DNA from 3 places in the Aquisalimonas asiatica genome. Region 1 is predicted to be linked to each of the others. Evidence: riboswitches for the same ligand, from Rfam matches in the RefSeq annotation. Region 1 holds a riboswitch; each other region holds the start of a gene.

Region 1 (6,204 bases):
CGCCGTTGGTCAGGGACAGGCCAAGCAACAGGCCCAGCTGTGCCGGGGGAGGTGCGGCGGCGACGGCCCAGTCAAACGCGGTGGCGTGCAGCACGATCAGCGGCATGATCAGCATGTGGGACCACAGGTAGATCAGGGGGCGTGCCTTCAGCCAGCGGTGGACGAAGAACTCCCGGCTCATGAGCCCCAGGTAGAGCCACGTCACTGCCAGGGTCAGCAGGAGTGCGGGCGCCACCACTGCAGCAATGGCTGTCTGCAGTGCCACGGCCATGCCGCCGGCCACGCCAAGCTCGCGCAGGGATACCAGCCCCCGTGGCACGGCGCGATAGGGGCGATGGCGGCAGTCCTCCGCATAATCCTTGAACTCGTCGGCGATCCGCAGGCACAGGAAAAACAGCAGCGTGCTGATGGCGGCGCCCGCGAGCGGGAACAACCCGCCCGGGCCGGGGGTGCCCCGCAGCGCGGCGGAGTAGGCCAGGGCCGTTGCGCTGAGCACGAGGATCAGTGGCAGGTGGGCGTGCAGCGGGAAGCGTTCCCTCTGGTAGGTCCACCAGCGGCGCAGTGAAGACTGGGTATTAGGTGTTGTTGCGGACACGGGCGAGTACCTCATGAGCGCGGGAGAAATGGCCGGAGCACAGCGCCCCGATGATCGACAGCTCGCCGGCGAGACTGAGCGCGGCGGCTACTTCGGCCAGCGCATGGGCGCTGCCGGGGCCGTCCAGTCCGAGGAGACGCAGGCAGGCGTTCTGACTCGGCAGGCTGGTGCCGCCGCCAATGGTTCCAACCATGAGATTGGGTAGGGTGACGGCGGCGTAGAGGCCGGTATCGGTCTGCTCGAAGCGGGTGACCCCGACGGCGGATTCGGCCACACAGGCGGCGTCCTGCCCGCAGGCGATGTAGAGCGCCGCGAGGCCGTTGGCGTAGTGTCCGTGGACGCCGATGGTGCCGCTCATGACCCCGCCCATGGCGGACATGCGCCAGTAATCCACCATGGCTTCCGGTGTCGTGTGCAGCGCCTTGCGGACGTGCTCCCCGGGAATGTGGACTTCGGCGGTGACCTTGCGCCCGCGCACGCCGATAAAGGACTGGGCGCTCGCCTTCTTGTCCCCGGAATGGTTGGCTTCCACAAAGTGATACCGGGGGGTTACCGGCGCGTTGGCCATGACGTAGGCGCAGATCGCCTCGGTGGCGATGGTCACCATGTTCTGGCCGGATGCCTCACCGGTGGAGAATTCGAAGTTGAGGTAGACGTGGTTGCCTTCGATGGTGACCCGCAGATTCCGGAGGCGGCCGTGACGGGTGGTGGCTTCGCCCGCCGCGCGCAGCGCGTCCAGGGACTGGAGGGCCCAGGCCACGAACTCGCCGGCGTCGCGCAGGTTGTCGAAGGCGAAGCCCGGGGCGCGGCTGACGCCTTCGTCTATGACCATGGCGGTGCAGCCGCCGACGGCCGTGATCAGTTGGGCTCCCCGGCTGTAGGAGGCCACCAGCGCTGCTTCCGACGTTGCCAGGGGGACGTGGTAGTCGCCCTGGGCGAAGAGTCCGTTGACGCGCAGCGGGCCGGCCAGCCCCACCGGCAGCTTGACCGTGCCGATGAAGTTCTCGATGTTCGCCTCGTAGGCGCCCATGTCGGCCACGGTCTTGTCGTCGAGCAACTGGGCGCGGGCGTCGCTGTCATTGCCCGTTGCCTGCCAGCGCCGCTCCACCAGCCTTTCAAGGGTGCGGGGGTTCAACGGCAGGCGGCGGTCACTGGGGGTGTGGTCAGCGCTGAGACGCGCATGCAGCGACTCGGCGGAGTGTTCGGCCAGTAGTTGACGGAGCCAGGCGTTGGCCTGTGCATGATCGGTTGCCATTGGAGGTCATCCCTGATGGTTGTTGTCGGGCCCCTGGCTCGGCGCGTCAGCCGGCCAGGATCTGTGCGCCGTCAGGAGTGACGTGCACGGCGTAGAGAATGAACCCGACGGCGACGGCCGCGATGGTGAGGATGCGAAGCGTGCTGCGAACGACCGGTGTCATGAAAGCCTCCTGATGCGTTGAACGTGGAGCGCATTCTTGGCATTCGCCGGAGGCTGTTCAACGCTTGCCGCACACGTATCGCAATACGCGACGACCGGGGGCGTAGGGTGAGACTGCGGACCGCCTCCGGTGCCTGGTGACGGGGTTGTCGGTCAGCCGGCGGGCTGGTCGCATTCCCCGCCCGGGGGCAGCGACCGGGTGCGCCCGCCGGTTCGTGTCTGGGCAACATCGAATCGGGTTTGCAGTTCCAGAAAGCACCAGATATAGTGAAATATGTCTGGTTCGGCTCAATATGTATGGTTAAATTCTGACCAGTCGCATCCTGAGCCGTCGCAAGAGGGAATCCGGTGAGACTCCGGAACTGACGCGCAGCGGTGTGGGGGAACGACCCCGGCAAGATGCTCAGCATCAGACACTCTCGCCCATGAAGGGGAGGGGAAGTCGCCGGCAGTAGGCCACGGAATAGTTGCCCCCGAGTCCGAAGACCTGCCAGAGCCTGCCCCGTCGGCAGGGAACACTGTGCCTTCGCGTTCAGGGCCAACAGTGGTGACAGTCCCGGACTCTCCTGTCGGTGTCGAAGACGACACCGCGCCTGCCTGTCCGTTGCTGCGCCCTGTCGCGAAGGAAAGCAAACGCGACCAGGGAGTAGTCACCTCATGTCATCCACCGTAACCGCCACCCGGGAATCCCGACACGGATCATCCGCCGCGCCCGGCCTTCGTGTCATTCGACGGGACGGATCCGTCGCCGAATTCAATGTGGAAAAAATCGTTGTCGCCATCGGCAAGGCCTTTCTGGCGGTCGAAGGCGACAGTGCCAGCCAGTCCAACCGTATTCACGAACGTTCCCGGGAACTCGCCGCCGGTATCGAGGAGATCTTTCATCGTCGCCTGGCCGGGCAGGGCACGGTCCATATCGAGGACATCCAGGATCAGGTGGAACTGGCGCTGATGCGCTCCGGTGAGCACCGGGTGGCCCGGGCCTACGTGTTGTACCGGGAGGAGCATGCTCGCCAGCGCCAGGCGCGGACGCCGGACGAGCCCCACCCGTCCCTGAGCGTGACGTACGCCGACGGCGAGCGTCGCCCACTGGATCTGGGCCGGTTGCGGGCCCTGGTCCGCCAGGCCTGCGAGGGACTGGAGGATGTGGACGGCGAATCGCTGCTGGACGAGACGCTGCGCAATCTGTACGACGGCATTCCCGAGCGGGAGCTGTCCACGGCGCTGATCATGACGGCCCGCTCGCGCATCGAGAAATCACCGGATTACAGCCCCTTGACCGCACGTCTGCTGATGGACCCGATTCGCCGTGAGGCGCTGCGGGTTCTGGGGCTGGCGGAGCAGGCCAGTCACGAGGACATGGTCGAGCTGTATCCCCGTGCCCTGTCCGCCGCCATCGAGTTCGGTATCCGGCACGAGCGGCTGAATCCGGCCCTGGCGGAGTTCGATCTGGACGCGCTGGGCCAGGCGCTGCAGCCGACCCGGGATGCGGCCTTCAGCTTCCTCGGTCTGCAGACCCTGTACGACCGCTACTTCCTGCACCACGACGAACAGCGTTTCGAGCTGCCCCAGGTGTTCTTCATGCGGGTGGCCATGGGGCTGGCGCTGCAGGAGGACAAACCGACCGAGCGGGCGATCGAATTCTACGAGCTGTTGTCGTCCTTCGACTACATGGCGTCCACGCCGACGCTGTTCAACAGCGGCACGCTGCACAGCCAACTGTCCTCCTGTTACCTGACCACGGTGCCGGACGACCTGGAAGGCATTTACGGCGCTCTGCGGGACAACGCCATGCTGTCCAAATGGGCCGGCGGGCTGGGCAACGACTGGACGCCGGTGCGTTCCCTCGGTGCCCATATCAAGGGCACCAACGGTCGCAGCCAGGGCATCGTGCCGTTTCTCAAGGTGGTCAACGATACCGCCGTGGCGGTCAATCAGGGCGGCAAGCGCAAGGGTGCGGTCTGCGCCTACCTGGAGTCCTGGCACCTGGACATCGAGGAGTTCATCGAGCTGCGCAAGAACACCGGGGACGACCGTCGCCGCACCCACGACATGAACACCGCCAACTGGATTCCGGATCTGTTCATGGAACGGGTCTTCGACGAGCGCGAATGGACGCTGTTCTCGCCCTCGGACGTGCCGGATCTGCACGATCTCTATGGCCAGGCGTTCCGTGAGCGCTACGAGCACTACGAACAGCTGGCGGAGAGTGGCGAGATCGAGAACTACAAGCGGGTGCCGGCCAGGGATCTCTGGCGTCGCATGCTGTCGATGCTGTTCGAAACCGGTCACCCGTGGATCACGTTCAAGGATGCCTGCAACCTGCGTTCGCCCCAGCAACACGCGGGTGTGGTGCACTCCTCCAATCTGTGCACGGAGATCACCCTCAACACCTCGGACGATGAAATCGCGGTGTGCAATCTGGGGTCCATCAACCTGGTGCAGCATCTCGACGATCAGGGGCTGGATACCGAGAAACTCGCCCGGACCGTGAAGACCGCGGTGCGCATGCTCGATAACGTCATCGACATCAACTACTACGCGGTACCCGGGGCGAAGCGCAGTAACGCCCGGCACCGTCCGATCGGGCTCGGCCTGATGGGCTTTCAGGACGCGCTGCACAAACGGAAACTGGCCTACGCCTCCGAGGAGGCGGTGCAGTTCGCCGATGAGGTCATGGAGCACATCAGTTACCACGCCATTGGCGCCTCATCGGACCTGGCGGCCGAACGGGGTACCTATGAATCCTACGCCGGATCGCTCTGGGATCAGGGCATTCTGCCCATCGATTCCATCGAGAACCTGCGTGACGCCCGTCCCGAGGGGTATCTGGAAGTGGACACCAGTGCCAGCCTGGACTGGACGCCGGTGCGGGAGAAACTGCGCCGCCAGGGCATGCGCAACTCCAACGTTATGGCGATCGCACCGACGGCGACCATTGCCAATATCGTCGGCGTGTCCGCCTCCATTGAGCCCACCTACCAGAACCTGTTCGTGAAATCGAACCTGTCCGGCGAGTTCACCATCGTGAACCCCTGGTTGGTCCGGGCGCTGAAGGAGCGTGGTCTCTGGGACGAAGTCATGGTCAACGACCTGAAGTATTACGACGGCAGTGTGGCGCCCATTGATCGCATTCCCGATGACCTCAAGGCCCAGTACGCCACCGCCTTTGAGGTGGAACCCCGATGGCTGGTGGAAGCGGCGGCGCGCCGCCAGAAATGGCTCGATCAGGCCCAGTCGCTCAACCTCTATATCGCGGAGCCGGACGGCCGCAAGCTGGATGTGACCTATCGCATGGCCTGGTTGCGCGGCCTCAAGACGACTTACTACCTGCGCAGTCAGGGCGCCACCCAGGCGGAGAAATCCACCATGCATGACGGCGCCTTGAACGCGGTCAGCAGCCAGCCCCAGGCCTGCGCCATCGACGACCCGGATTGCGAGGCCTGCCAGTAAAGGCCAACACCAATCAGGCAGGGCGGCGACACGCCCCCAACGGGGCGGGTGCCGCCAACCAGACAGAAACACCCGATAACCGGAGGATCCCATGTCCGTCCTGAACTGGAACGATTACGACGACAACGGTGCCGTGACCGAGGCACCCGAGCCGACCCAGCCGGAACCGGCCGCGGCGGCGGAAAGCCCGGCCGGTGCCCCCACCGGACTGGAGGCGCTGGAATCCGGTGCCGAACGGGTCGCGGTGGGCGACAAGCGCATCATCAACGCCCGCGCGGACGTGAACCAACTACTGCCGTTGAAGTACCACTGGGCCTGGGAGAAGTACCTGGCCGGATGCAACAACCACTGGATGCCCACGGAAGTCTCCATGCAGGCGGACATCGCCCTGTGGAAGAGCCGCGACGGTCTGACCGACGACGAGCGGGCGATGATCATGCGCAACCTCGGCTTCTTTGCCTCGTCCGAGTCCCTGGTGGCCAATAACGTGGTGCTGGCCATCTACCGCTACATCACCAATCCGGAATGTCGCCAGTACCTGCTGCGCCAGGCGTTCGAGGAAGCCGTGCATACCCACACCTTCCAGTATGTCGTGGACTCCCTCGGCCTGTCCGAAGGCGAGGTCTTCAACATGTACCGGGAGGTGCCGTCGATTACCGATAAGGCCGCCTGGGCACTGAAATACACCCGCAACCTGGAGGAGGGCAATTTTGATACCTCCACGGATGAGGGCGCGCAG
Region 2 (6,204 bases), on a different contig from region 1:
CCAGGGGCATTGCGGCAACCGCCAGCGCCGCCAGCAACAGTGCGGCGATGCCGAACCACGTCCGCTTCCGTCGGTGCGGTTGTCCCGTCATGGGTGGCGCCGTCGCCTTTAGGGCTGGGTGAACTGCAAGTGTAACTCGGGCATCAGTCGATGCCCAGCTCGTCCCAGCGCTCGTCCACCCGGCGCTTGATCTCCGGGTCCATGGTGATGGGCCGGCCCCACTCGCGGTTGGTCTCGCCTTTCCACTTGTTGGTGGCGTCGAAGCCGATCTTCGAGCCGAGCCCGGAGACCGGCGAGGCGAAGTCCAGGTAGTCGATGGGCGAGTTGTCGATGAACGTGCTGTCGCGCTGCGGGTCCATGCGCGTGGTCATGGCCCAGATCACGTCGTTCCAGTCCCGGGCGTTGACGTCGTCATCCGTGACGATGACGAACTTGGTGTACATGAACTGCCGCAGGAACGACCACACCCCCAGCATCACGCGCTTGGCGTGGCCCGGGTACTGCTTCTTCATGGTCACCACCGCCATGCGATAAGAGCAGCCTTCCGGCGGCAGGTAGAAATCCACGATCTCCGGGAACTGTTTCTGCAGGATCGGCACGAACACCTCGTTCAGTGCCACCCCGAGCACCGCCGGCTCATCCGGCGGCCGGCCCGTGTAGGTGCTGTGATAGACCGGGTTGCTGCGGTGGGTGATGCGCTCGATGGTGAATACCGGGAAGCGGTCCACCTCGTTGTAGTAGCCGGTGTGATCGCCGAACGGGCCTTCATCCGCCCAATCGTCCGGGTAAATGTGGCCTTCAAGCACGATCTCCGCCGAAGCGGGCACCTGCAGGTCGGAACCGATGCATTTGCCCAGCTCGGTCTTGCTCCCCCGCAGCAGCCCGGCGAAGGCGTACTCGGAGAGGGTGTCCGGCACGGGGGTGACGGCGCCCAGGATCGTCGCGGGGTCGGCCCCCAGGGCCACCGCAATGGGGAACGGCTCGCCGGGGTGCTCCTGCTGCCATTCCTGGAAATCCAGCGCGCCGCCGCGGTGGCCGAGCCAGCGCATGATCACCCGATTGCGGCCGATCACCTGCTGGCGGTAGATGCCCAGATTCTGCCGCTCCTTGTGCGGGCCGCGGGTGACCACCAGCGCCCAGGTGATCAACGGGCCCGCGTCGCCGGGCCAGCACGTCCAGATGGGCAGGCGGGAGAGGTCGACATCGTCGCCCTCGATCACGTGCTCCTGGCACTCCGGCCGCCGCACCGTCTTCGGCCCCATGTTCAGCACCTGCTTGAAGATCGGCAGCTGCTTCCAGGCGTCTTTCATGCCCTTGGGCGGGTCGGGCTCCTTGAGAAAGGCCAGCAGCTTGCCGATTTCGCGCAGGGCTTCGGTGCCGTCCGCGCCCATGCCCAGCGCCACGCGATATGGCGTGCCGAACAGGTTGCCCAGCACGGGGATGTCCGACCCCACCGGGTTCTCGAACAACAGCGCCGGCCCGCCCTTGCGCAGGGTGCGGTCGCAGATCTCGGTCATCTCCAGGTTCGGGTCTACCGGCGCGGAGATGCGCTTGAGCTCCCCGTCCCGCTCCAGGCGGTCCATGAAATCGCGCAGATCCCGGTACTGCAGGCTGGCCATGGTCAAGGCTCCCGTTGGCTGGTGTCCGTGCGGTCGTGTGCGGGGATCATCGCACGAAACCGGGGGCGGATGGGACGGCATGTTGATAGCAATGTTATAACGTTACACATACGATCTTCGGGCCGGTTGACCCTGCCAGCAAGGGGCAGTAGCTTTGTCGTTTCGCTCTCGGGTGCCTTCAGGCCGTTCCGGCCGGGAAGGTGAAACGGGAACCCGGTGAGGCATGGGCAACGCGCCCCGTGCCAAGTCCGGGACTGCCCCCGCAACGGTGAGCGTGTTGCAGCGGACCATCCCCGCCACTGTGGCTGATGCCATGGGAAGGCGGTCCGCTCGGATGCTGCGGCATCCACACGCGAGTCCGGAGACCGGCCCGAGAGTCAGGCCCTGCCTGTGGTGTTGTCCCACGGCAGTGGTCACCGTCCGGAGGTGCGAGGGGCGCCGCTGGCGAGAGGTTTCACGTTCTCCAGGTCATCCCGGTGGCGCGTGGCCCGCGCAGGTTCCCGGTGTGTTGCTGAGCTCAACCGTCGGACCTCCTCGTCGCGATATCTCCCTCGCCGTGTGCATGCCACCGCGTTTCAGGGAGGATCACGTCGCCATGGCGTCTGACCGCAAACAGCCGAGCCGCGTCCCGGTGACCCGCGCAATGGCGATCGTGGCGCGCGTCGCCGTGGCTGTCCTTGGCGGGTATCTGCTCGCCGTCAGTTTCGCCACTGCCATGGTGAACGGGTTGACTCTTCCCCGGGCCGAGGCCGTGGACCTCGCCATCTCCCTGAGTTTCCTCCCCTACGCGGGCGCCGTGCTCTGGGCGTTCGCCGCTCGTACTCCTGCCATCGCCGCGGTCGGGATTCTCGTGCCGGTCGCATTGCTGGTGCTCGTCCAGGTGGGCGCCTCTGCCCTGGCGGCTGGAGGTGCGGTTTGACGGGCGCGTTCCGCGAGAGCATGGCGTGGCTCCATACATGGGCCGGTGTCTGCGTCGGCTGGATTCTCTACTTTGTTTTCGTCACCGGTACGCTCGGCTACTTCGCCGTCGAAATCGACCAGTGGATGACGCCCGAGCGCCCGGTTGCTGCGGTGACTGTGGATGCTGCGAGTGCGGCGGATACAGGAGTCCGCCGTCTCCTTGAGGTCGCTCCGGATGCCGAGCGCTGGACGATCACACCTCCGGGCCACAGGGAGAACCCCGACCTGCAGGTCGCGTGGAGTGGGGCCGACCCCGGTCGCGAGACCGAGATCCTGCATGCCGAGACGGGAGAGCCCGCCGACTACAGGGAGACGGCGGGTGGCAGCACGCTCTACCGGATGCACTACCAACTGGCCTATTTGCCCAGAACAGCCGCCTCCTGGATCGTTGGCGCCGCCGCCCTGGCAATGCTGGTGGTGCTCCTTGCCGGCGTTGTCATCCATCGCCACCTGTTTCGGGACGCCTTCACCCTGCGCACGGGCAAGGGGCTGCGGACCTGGCTGGACGCGCACACGCTGGCAGGTGTTCTGGCGCTGCCTTTTCACTTGATGATCACCTACTCCGGGCTTGTGCTGCTCGGCGTGACCTACATGTCGGTGGTTGTCGCGGCGGGATACGGCAGCGGCGCCGACGGGCGGCAGGCGTTCTTCTCGGAGCGCTCGGAGAGCGTCCGGCACATCAGCGCCGCCGGTGAGCAAGCCACGCTGGCCGAGATCGCACCGCTGGTGCAACAGGCCGAATCCCGATGGGGTGATGACTCCGTGGGTCGCATCACCATCCAGAACCCTGGCGATGCCGAGGCGAGGGTGGCTGTCGCGCGGCATACCGAGCGCCCGCTCCGGACGCGTGAGCAGCTGGTCTTCGATGGTGTCAGCGGCGAACTGGTCGATCATCACACCCCTCCCGTAAGCGCGGCTCACGGCGTGCGCGACGTTCTGGTCGGCTTGCACGAAGGGCGCTTCGCACAGCCCATTCTGCGCTGGTTGTACGTCCTTTGTGGATTCGCCGGTGCCGCGATGGTCGCAACGGGTCTGGTCCTGTGGACGACCAAGCGGCGACAGCAACGGCGCGCCGCCACTGGGGTTGCGCTGGTCGAGCGGCTCAATGTGGCCGTAGTCGCCGGGTTACCGATCGGTGTCCTTTCCTACTTTCTGGCGAACCGTTTGCTTCCCGTGGGCCTGGACGGCCGTGCCGACTGGGAGGTCCATGCGATGTTCATCGTGTGGGCGGCTGCTTTTGCCCATGCCGCCGCCCGACCACCGGGCAGAGCCTGGGTTGAGCAAATCGGCGCAGGGGCGGTGCTGGCTGCCCTTCTGCCGATGGTCAATTTCCTGACCACCGACATCCACCTTGGCCGTGCCCTGGCGGGTGGCAACTGGGTTCTCGCCGGAGTGGACGGCACCGCGCTTGCATTCTCCGCCTTGCTTGCAGGGCTGCTGATCAGGAGCCGCAGAAGGGCCGCTGACAACGCCGCAGCTTCGGCACGTCGTCGTGGCGGAATGCGGGGCGGCGTGCAAGGGGGCGGGAAATGATCGGAGCCGGCCTGTCAGCTCTGGCGCTCGCCTACGCCGGCCTGTCCGCACTGGCGCTCGGCATTGCCCGCCACCACCGCCAGGTTCGTGGGCACGTCGGTGATCAGCGGCTGCGCAAGGCATGCGCCGTGGCTGGATGGAGTGTAGTCGCCGTCCTTGTGTTGGGCAGCTTGCACCACTGGGGTGCAGGAGTGGGCAGTGTCACTGCCATTGCAACCCTGACTGCGGGGGCGCTGGCGGTCGCCGGGACACTGGATCTGGCCCCTCGGCGCCTGCCGCTCTACGCCGTTTTCGCCGTCATGTTCGCCGTTGCCGTTCCACTTGCAGACCAGGCGCGGCGGGCACTCGCCGGGGCCTGACCCATTGAGGGCAATCACTGACCGCCATTGGCGGCGATTCGATAAGAAAGGGAGCTCAAGGAAGCCATGAGTATGCATTCAGCGAGAGGGGGACGCCTGGTATTGGCGGTCACACTGACCGGTGGTATCGGGTTGTGTCAGCAGGCCGTTGCCGGTGACGTCACACAACTTGAGGCGATCGGAGTCACGGCCGCCGGGCAGGCGACGTCTCAGCGCGACCTGGCCGGGACTCTGGGCGACCGGGGCGCCAGCGTCGATATCATCACCGCCGAGGACATACGCGAGACCGGCGCCACCACGCTGACACAGGCGCTGGAGGTGCTGGCGCCGGGTGTCTACGTGCAACCGCAGGCGGGCGGACGCGCCGGCGCCGGCAGTATTTCCCTGCTAGGGGGAGACGAGCGGGAGTTCGTCATGCTGCTCGACGGTGTACGCATCGAACCGCGCACCTTCTTCGGCACTCATCTCAACATCAACCCCCAGCACATTGAGCGGATCGAGGTGCTCAAGGACGGACAATCCCTGTTCTACGGCAGCAACGCCATGGTCGGTGTGATCAACTTCGTCACCAAGGACTTCGACTACGCCGAACAGGGTGAATTCATGGGGGAGGCCGGCCGTTCACTGGGAGAGCGCAGTCAGGAGGAACTCAACCTCGGCGGCCACGCGAACCTTGACGTTGGTGACCACCGCTTCCAGGTGTTCGGTTCCCAGAATCGCGGGATCAATGAGCCGTTCGACAGCGATAGACTCGAATTTCCCGAGGGCGCGCCGAACGCTTATGAGGGCAGCCTGCAGAACCTCGGCTTCAAGTATCGCTACGACCTGAGTGACAGTGAGCGAATTGACCTCCACGTCCAGCGCAATGAGCTGCGTGAGGACGGCCTGCCCACCGGTTTCGGCGACCCCTCCGAGCAGCTGGTCAACGACCGGCGGACGCAGCAGGACATCGCGATGCTTCAGTGGGAACGTCAGGTGGACTCCGCGCGGTCCATGTCATTGCGTGCCTTCTGGAATGAACAGGAGGGTGATCGCCGCGAAGTGGACCTGGACAACGGCGACGCCGTCTACACCCGGGGAGGCAACCTGTCCCGCGATTACGGCCTCCACGGCATGACAGATTTCCCGGCCCTCGCCGGCCACTGGACGGTCGGTGCCGAAGCAAGTCGTCACGAGGGGTACAACCTCGGCGATGCGACACTCTCCAACCCTGGGTACGATCCCGAGACCTCGCTGGACCCGTTTGTTCAGTATCGCCCGGATATCGCCTTTCTGCCGCGCACCGATGTCTCCGTCGGGGCCAGATACAACCACAATGACCGCACCGACAGCGCGGCCATCTGGCAGTTGATGGTTCGCCACCGTATGACGTCGAACGTCGACGTGCGGGCCACTGCCGGCACTGCCTTCCAGGTGCCGCGCGCCGTGGACACGGTTGACGCCGAGCGAGACGTGGTTGGCGCCTCGGACCTCGACCCGGAGTCCTCCATCGGCGGCAATATTGGCCTGGAAGGCCGGGCCGTACCCGGCCTCGATGTGCCGGCGAGCTGGTCCGTCAGCGCATTCTGGCGGGAAATCACCGACCGGATCGACGACGAAGAGGAGGGCGACGATGTACTGCGCGTGTTCAACGTCGACGACCCCACCATCACACGCGGCGTCGAAGGGCAGTTTGCGGTTCGCCCGCTTCCGCAATGGTCGGTTCGTTTCAATGCCACCTACGTGGAAGCGTA
Region 3 (6,204 bases), on a different contig from region 1:
GCATGTCCCCGCTGTGTATGGAGGGCACCGGATGTTCGGCCCGCCCCTGACGGGTGTCAAGCCGCGGTATACACTGACCGGCTTCGCCATGTTGCCACGAGGACGCCTTGCTTACCGCGCTTGTCTGTATCGGCGCTGTCATTCTGGATACGCTGCTGGGGGAGCCCCGGCGGCTGCACCCGCTGGTGCTGTTCGGGGCACTGGCGGATGCCGTCGAGCGCCGTTTCAACCCGGACGGGCACGGCAGCATCGCGTCCGGCCTGACGGCAGCCGCCGTGTTGCTGGCACCGCCCGTCCTTGTCGCCGTGGTACTGGCGCTGGTGTTGCCGCCGGTCGTGTTGGTGGCCCTGGAGATTGTGGTGCTGTATCTCGCCATCGGCCCGCGCAGCCTGGGAGATCACGCCCGCGCCGTCGCCACACCGCTGATCCACGGCGACCTTGCCGGTGCCCGAGACGCCGTGGGCGCCATGGTCAGCCGCGACACCCGGGCGCTGGATCAACGGGGCGTTGCCGGGGCGGCGTCCGAGTCGGTCCTGGAGAACGGCGCCGACGCCGTCTTCGCCAGCCTGTTCTGGTACCTGGTCGCGGGCCTGCCGGGCGTAATCCTGCACCGCCTGGTGAATACCCTGGACGCCATGTGGGGCTATCGGACACCGCGCTACCTGTTGTTCGGCCGCGTGGTCGCGCGGCTCGACGATGCGCTCAACTGGATACCGGCGCGGCTGACGGCGCTGGCCTACGCCGCCTCTGGCCGCACCGCCACGGCCCTGTCCTGCTGGTTCCGCCAGGCGGGCGCGTGGGAGAGCCCCAACGCCGGGCCGGTAATGGCCGCGGGCGCCGGCGCGCTTGGTGTCACCCTCGGCGGCGCCGCGCCCTACCGGGACGGCTGGCGGGAACGCCCACCCCTGGGCGAAGGTCCGCCACCAGACGGCGCCACCATCGACGCCGCGGTCGTGCTGGTGCGCCGCGCCGTGTTCTGCTGGCTGGCCGTCATCCTATTGGGAGGCATGGCATGGTCCCTGATCACGGCGGCAGGCTGAACCGGGCGGCAGCCGCATACGGCATCCCCCTGGAACACTGGCTGGACCTCTCCACCGGCATCAACCCGTGGCCCTGGCCGGTGCCGGAAGTCCCCGGGTCGGTGTGGCAGCGCCTGCCCGAGGCGGACGACGACCTGCCGGCGATCGCAAGGGCGTGGGCGGGCGCCCCGGCTGCGGCCGGCTGCGTCACCACGGCCGGCTCCCAGGCGGTCATCCAGGCGCTACCACGACTGCGGGCGCCCTGCCGGGTCGGCGTACCCGCCCCCGGCTACGCGGAACACGCGTGGTGGTGGCGCCAGCAGGGTCATGCGGTGATCAATGTGCCCCACGACGATGTGGACGCGCATCTGGACCACCTGGACGTGCTGGTCTGGATACACCCGAACAACCCCACCGGGCTTACCGTCCCGACGGAGCGTTTGCTTGAGTGGCACCGTCGGCTGCAGGCGCGGGACGGCTGGCTAGTGGTGGACGAAGCCTTCATCGACCCGACACCCGCAGACAGCGTGGCGCCCGCCACGGGGCCGGACGGACTGCTGGTCATGCGGTCCCTGGGCAAGTTCTTCGGGCTCGCCGGCTTGCGGGGCGGCTTTCTGTTCGGCCCGGCGCCGCTCTGCGACCACCTCGACACGCTGCTTGGCCCCTGGGCCGTGAGCCACCCGGCACGCTGGGTCATGCGCCAGGCCCTGGCCGACCGCGCCTGGCAGGAGGCCAATCGCCGGCGTCTCGACGCCGGGGCGGCAGCCCTGGACCAGGTGCTCCGACGCCACGGGCTGACGCCCGCCGGAGGCACCAGCCTGTTTCGCTACTGCCCGCACGGCGAGTCGGCCGCGCTGCAGGATCGACTCGCCCGCGAGGGCATCCTGGTGCGCCTGTTCCAGGGGCCGGCCGCGCTGCGCTTCGGACTCGCCCCGGATGAAGCGGGGCTGGCACGGCTCGATACCGCCCTGTCGATTTGACTACCGGCACCCCCCTTGCTAGCGTCATTCGCCTCCCTGCAGGTGTCCCGTGCAGTACCAACCGGCTGTGACGGGATGAAACGGGAAGTCGGTACCGGCCCGCCTCACGGCACGCGGCCCCATTCCGACGCTGCCCCCGCAACGGTGTTTGAGTCAAAGGCGACCTCTCGGCCACTGTGCAATATGCACGGGAAGGCGGTCGCCCAGGGACGGGTCCACAGCTCCCCGCTCATCAGCCCGTAGACCGGCCTGCCGGGTTTGCCGCGCGTTGCGGAGGGCGACGCACAGGCCGGCAGACTCCGCCACTTGCCGCCTGATCGCCCCACCCACGCGCCACTATTACAGAACGATACGCCCGTGCGGGTGGCACGGCGAAAGGGGACAACCATGTACTTCAGCAAGCCTGCAGCTGCGGCCACGGTGGCCGTGTGTCTGGCGCCTCTGAGCGCCTCGGGGGACGACCCGATCCAGCTCAACCCCGTGGTGGTGACGCCGACGCTCTCCACCCAGACCGTGGACGAAAGCCTCAGCTCGGTCACTGTGATCGACCGCGAGACTCTGGACCGGCAGCAGCCACGGGAGCTTGGCGACATCCTGCGTGGTCAGCCCGGGCTCGACGTCCAGACCAACGGCTCCTTCGGCAAGGCCACCAGCGTCTATACGCGCGGCACCGGTTCCGAATCCACGATGCTGCTGATCGATGGTGTGCGCATTCGTTCGGCCACGACCGGCGGCGTGCCCTGGCAGTTCATCCCGCCACAGCTTCTCGATAACGTGGAGGTTGTCCGCGGGCCCAGGGCAAGCATCTACGGCGCCGACGCGGTCGGTGGGGTCGTGCAGGCGTTCACCCCGGACGGGCGAGACGGCGATCAGTACTGGATTCAAGGGGGCTATGGTTCATTCGATAGCAGCGAGATTGGTGCGGGCTTCGCGGGTGCGGCGGACGGCACGTCCTACAGCGTGAGCACCAACCGCTTCCATACGCGCGGCGCCCCGGTTCGGGAAGACGGGGACGACCGGGGGTTCGTCAACAACGCCAACGTTGGACGGCTTACCCATCAGTTCGATAACGGCACGGAGGTCGGCGTTCTCGGGTTTCGCGCCGAAGGCAACACGGAATTCGACGGCGGCGATACCGATTTTCTGAACCAGGCCATCGGCGCCCACACGCTGATCCCGATCGGCGCAGCATGGACCACCCGGCTGCAGATCAGCCAGGCCCGTGACGAACAGGAGAACTTCGAGGGATCCGGAATCTCGGTCTTCGATACCGAAACGCGCACCGCCCGGATGGAGAACACGGCCATCCACGGCAACAACGAAGTCGTCTTTGGTGCGGAGTTTCAGCGCGACGAGGTCGCGGGAACCACCGACTACGACGAGACCCGCCGTGATAATCGCGCCGCTTTCGGACAGTACCTGATCGGTGGTGACAACTCGGAGATCCAGCTCAGTGTGCGCCTCGATGATAACGAGGCCTTTGGTGACCGCGTCACCGGTGGCGCCGCATTCGGACAGGCGCTGGACGCCAATCACCGACTGCGTCTGAGCTACGGCACGGCATTCCGTGCGCCCACGTTCAACGACCTTTATTTCCCCTTTACCGATTACGGCGACGGCTTTATTTTCGAAGGCAACGACAACCTCTCCCCCGAGCGCTCCCAGACCGCGGAGATCGGCATAACCGGTCAATACCAGCATCTCCGCTGGGATCTTGCCGCCTACCAGAGTCACGTGGACGACCTCATCCAGAACGCCTTTGGAAACGACGGCGTCATGCGGCCCGAGAATGTCGACCGCGCCCGCATTCAGGGGCTGGAAGGCTCGCTGCAGACCCGCATCAGCGCGTGGGATGTGCAGGCCTCCGCGACGCTGACGGATCCGCGTGACCGCGACAGCGGTGAGCGCCTGGAGCGCCGCGCGACCAGAACGGCCCGTCTTGATCTCGACCGGTCCATCGGGACGGCTTCCGTCGGCGCCAGCGGGATCTTCCAGGGTGACCGCTACCAGGGCGATGACCGGCTGCCCGGCTTCGGCCTGATGAACCTGCGCGCCGGCTGGGAGTTTGCGCGCAACTGGTCTGCCCGGCTCACGATCGATAACGTCTTCGACACGGATTATGTCACGGCTCGGAACAGTACAAGCGACTTCGACTACAAGAACGCCGGCCGCACCGCCTTTCTCAGCGTCCGTTACGGGAACCGATAAATGATGATGCGATTCAGCGTGCTACTGCTGGCACTGCTGCTGCCAGGGATTGCCTCCGCCGCCACCATCGTCGGCATTGTCTCCGAACGCTCCGCCGCCGAAGTGGCGGCCGGGGCCCATGCCTTCGTGGACGCCCACCCCGAGCACGATGTGGTGCTGCGCACCCCGGAACAGCTGGCCGAGAAATCGGACGGCGAGGTGGCCGGGCTCTGGCGCGAGGCCGACGCCGTGTTCATGGCCGGCGTCTTCGGCGATCAGGTCGGGCGCATCGAGCGCCTGTTACGCGAGGCCAGCCCCGGCGCGGACGTGCCGGTGCTGGCCATGAACAGCGACCGCCGCATTACCCGGCTCTCGCGGCTGGACGGAGAGCCGGTGCTGGACGGCCTCTCCGACGAGGCCGTCAACGAGCTGGTAGCCAACCCGGATGCCGGCGAAGACCCCCGCGAGCATCTGGCCGCACAGCGCGACGCCTTCCCCGATCAGGCCGACTGGCTGAACGGGCGCGCGTTCTACCAGGGACGCAGCCCGGACCACATGGCCGGCATGATGGAGTGGCTGCTGGCTCATGCCGGTCACGACATGGAGGTGCCGGAGCCGCGCCCGCAGGACCCCATCCGCTACTACCGCAACGGCAAAGCCAGCGCCGACCCGGCGGACCTCGACCTGGACGACGGGCCCGCCGTGGCACTGCTGGATGGCAACACCGGCGACCGGCCTGGCGACCGGGCACTGCTGGACGCCGCCTGTGAGGCCCTCGAGGAGCGTGGCATCCAGTGTTTCGCCGTGCTGGCCCGCTGGGGTGGCGCCAGCGTCGAGGCGGTGGAGACCCTCGCCGAGCGCAGCGCACCGGCGGAGCTGACCGGCGTGGTCAGCCTCAAGTACTTCACCGTGGGGGGCGGCGAGGGCCGGCGGGACGTCACCGAGGCGTTCGGCGCCCTGGACGTGCCCGTGGTCAAGGGCATCCGCCTCAGCGACCTCACCGAGCCGGAGTGGCAACTGTCGGAAGAGGGCATCCCCTGGGACAACGTCCACTACCAGCTCGCCATGCCCGAGCTGCAGGGCATCAGCCAGCCCATGGTGCTGGCAACGGCCGAATCGCCTGAGACCGACGACGCCACCGGGGTGACACTCAAGCTCACCCGCCCGGTCCCGGAGCGGGTCGAGGCGATGGCGGACCGCATGCAGCGCTGGCAGCGGCTGCAGACGGCCGACAACGCCGACAAGCGGGTCGCGCTGGTCTACTACAACCACCCGCCGGGGCGGCACAACGTCGGCGCCGATAAGCTCGACGTGCCCGAGTCCCTGTTCGAGATGCTCCAGCAGCTGAAGGCCGCCGGCTACGACACCGGCGAGCTGCCCGAGGACGCCGACGCCCTGCTGGACGAAATCCAGGACCGCGGCGTGAACCTCCAGGAGGACGCCGAAGGCCTGTCGGAACTGGCCGAGCGCGTGCCCACGCTCTCGACCGAGGACTATCTCGACTATTTCCACACCTTGCCGGAGACCATCCAGGCGGAGCTCGAGAACGGCCCCATCGGCTACGTGCACGCCCGGCTCATGGACGCCAAGGACCAGGAACAGCGCGCCCTGGCGGAACGGCTGCTGGAGCGCGGCCTCGGCGACGTCCGGCACATGCTCGAGAACTACGAGCACGCCCGTCAGAACCGCGCCCTGGACCTGCTCTCCCAGTACCAGCACGAATGGACCCGACTGCTCCAGCACGGTGGTGACACCGATGAGGTGACCAGCCTGCGCGACGCGCTGATCCGCACCGGCATCCCGGGCCTCACCGGCTGGGGCGACGCCCCCGGCGAGGCCATGGTCCGCGACGGCGAGATGGTCTTCCCCGGCATCCGTTTCGGCAACGTGTTCATCGGCCCGCAGCCACCCCGGGGCTGGGAAGTCAGCGAAGCGCTGCTGCACGCCAACACCACATTCCCGCCCACCCACCACTACATGGGCTTCTATCACTGGCTGCGGGACGGCTTCGAGGCGGA

The links. Region 1 has a riboswitch for cobalamin ahead of BMZ02_RS01475 (ribonucleoside-diphosphate reductase subunit alpha). Riboswitches for the same ligand answer to the same signal wherever they lie in the genome.
Region 2: it holds a riboswitch for cobalamin, as region 1 does, so the genes downstream of both, BMZ02_RS10305 (hypothetical protein) here and BMZ02_RS01475 (ribonucleoside-diphosphate reductase subunit alpha) in region 1, are expected to answer to the same signal.
Region 3: it holds a riboswitch for cobalamin, as region 1 does, so the genes downstream of both, BMZ02_RS13690 (TonB-dependent receptor domain-containing protein) here and BMZ02_RS01475 (ribonucleoside-diphosphate reductase subunit alpha) in region 1, are expected to answer to the same signal.

Annotation. Positions count from the first base shown of each region.
Region 1 covers NZ_FOEG01000001.1:301,586-307,789, forward strand. Annotated here, with positions in the region: gene BMZ02_RS01465 (UbiA family prenyltransferase) at 1-595, opposite strand, end outside; gene BMZ02_RS01470 (hydroxymethylglutaryl-CoA reductase) at 576-1,850, opposite strand; cobalamin riboswitch at 2,305-2,521, shown strand; gene BMZ02_RS01475 (ribonucleoside-diphosphate reductase subunit alpha) at 2,670-5,465, shown strand; gene BMZ02_RS01480 (ribonucleotide-diphosphate reductase subunit beta) at 5,557-6,204, shown strand, end outside.
Region 2 covers NZ_FOEG01000004.1:97,129-103,332, forward strand. Annotated here, with positions in the region: gene BMZ02_RS10295 (DUF2946 family protein) at 1-91, opposite strand, end outside; gene ubiD (4-hydroxy-3-polyprenylbenzoate decarboxylase) at 144-1,610, opposite strand; cobalamin riboswitch at 1,773-2,007, shown strand; gene BMZ02_RS10305 (hypothetical protein) at 2,215-2,538, shown strand; gene BMZ02_RS10310 (PepSY-associated TM helix domain-containing protein) at 2,559-4,112, shown strand; gene BMZ02_RS10315 (DUF3325 domain-containing protein) at 4,109-4,471, shown strand; gene BMZ02_RS10320 (TonB-dependent receptor plug domain-containing protein) at 4,538-6,204, shown strand, end outside.
Region 3 covers NZ_FOEG01000006.1:160,806-167,009, reverse strand. Annotated here, with positions in the region: gene cbiB (adenosylcobinamide-phosphate synthase CbiB) at 108-1,040, shown strand; gene cobD (threonine-phosphate decarboxylase CobD) at 1,013-1,999, shown strand; cobalamin riboswitch at 2,023-2,266, shown strand; gene BMZ02_RS13690 (TonB-dependent receptor domain-containing protein) at 2,387-4,207, shown strand; gene BMZ02_RS13685 (cobaltochelatase subunit CobN) at 4,214-6,204, shown strand, end outside.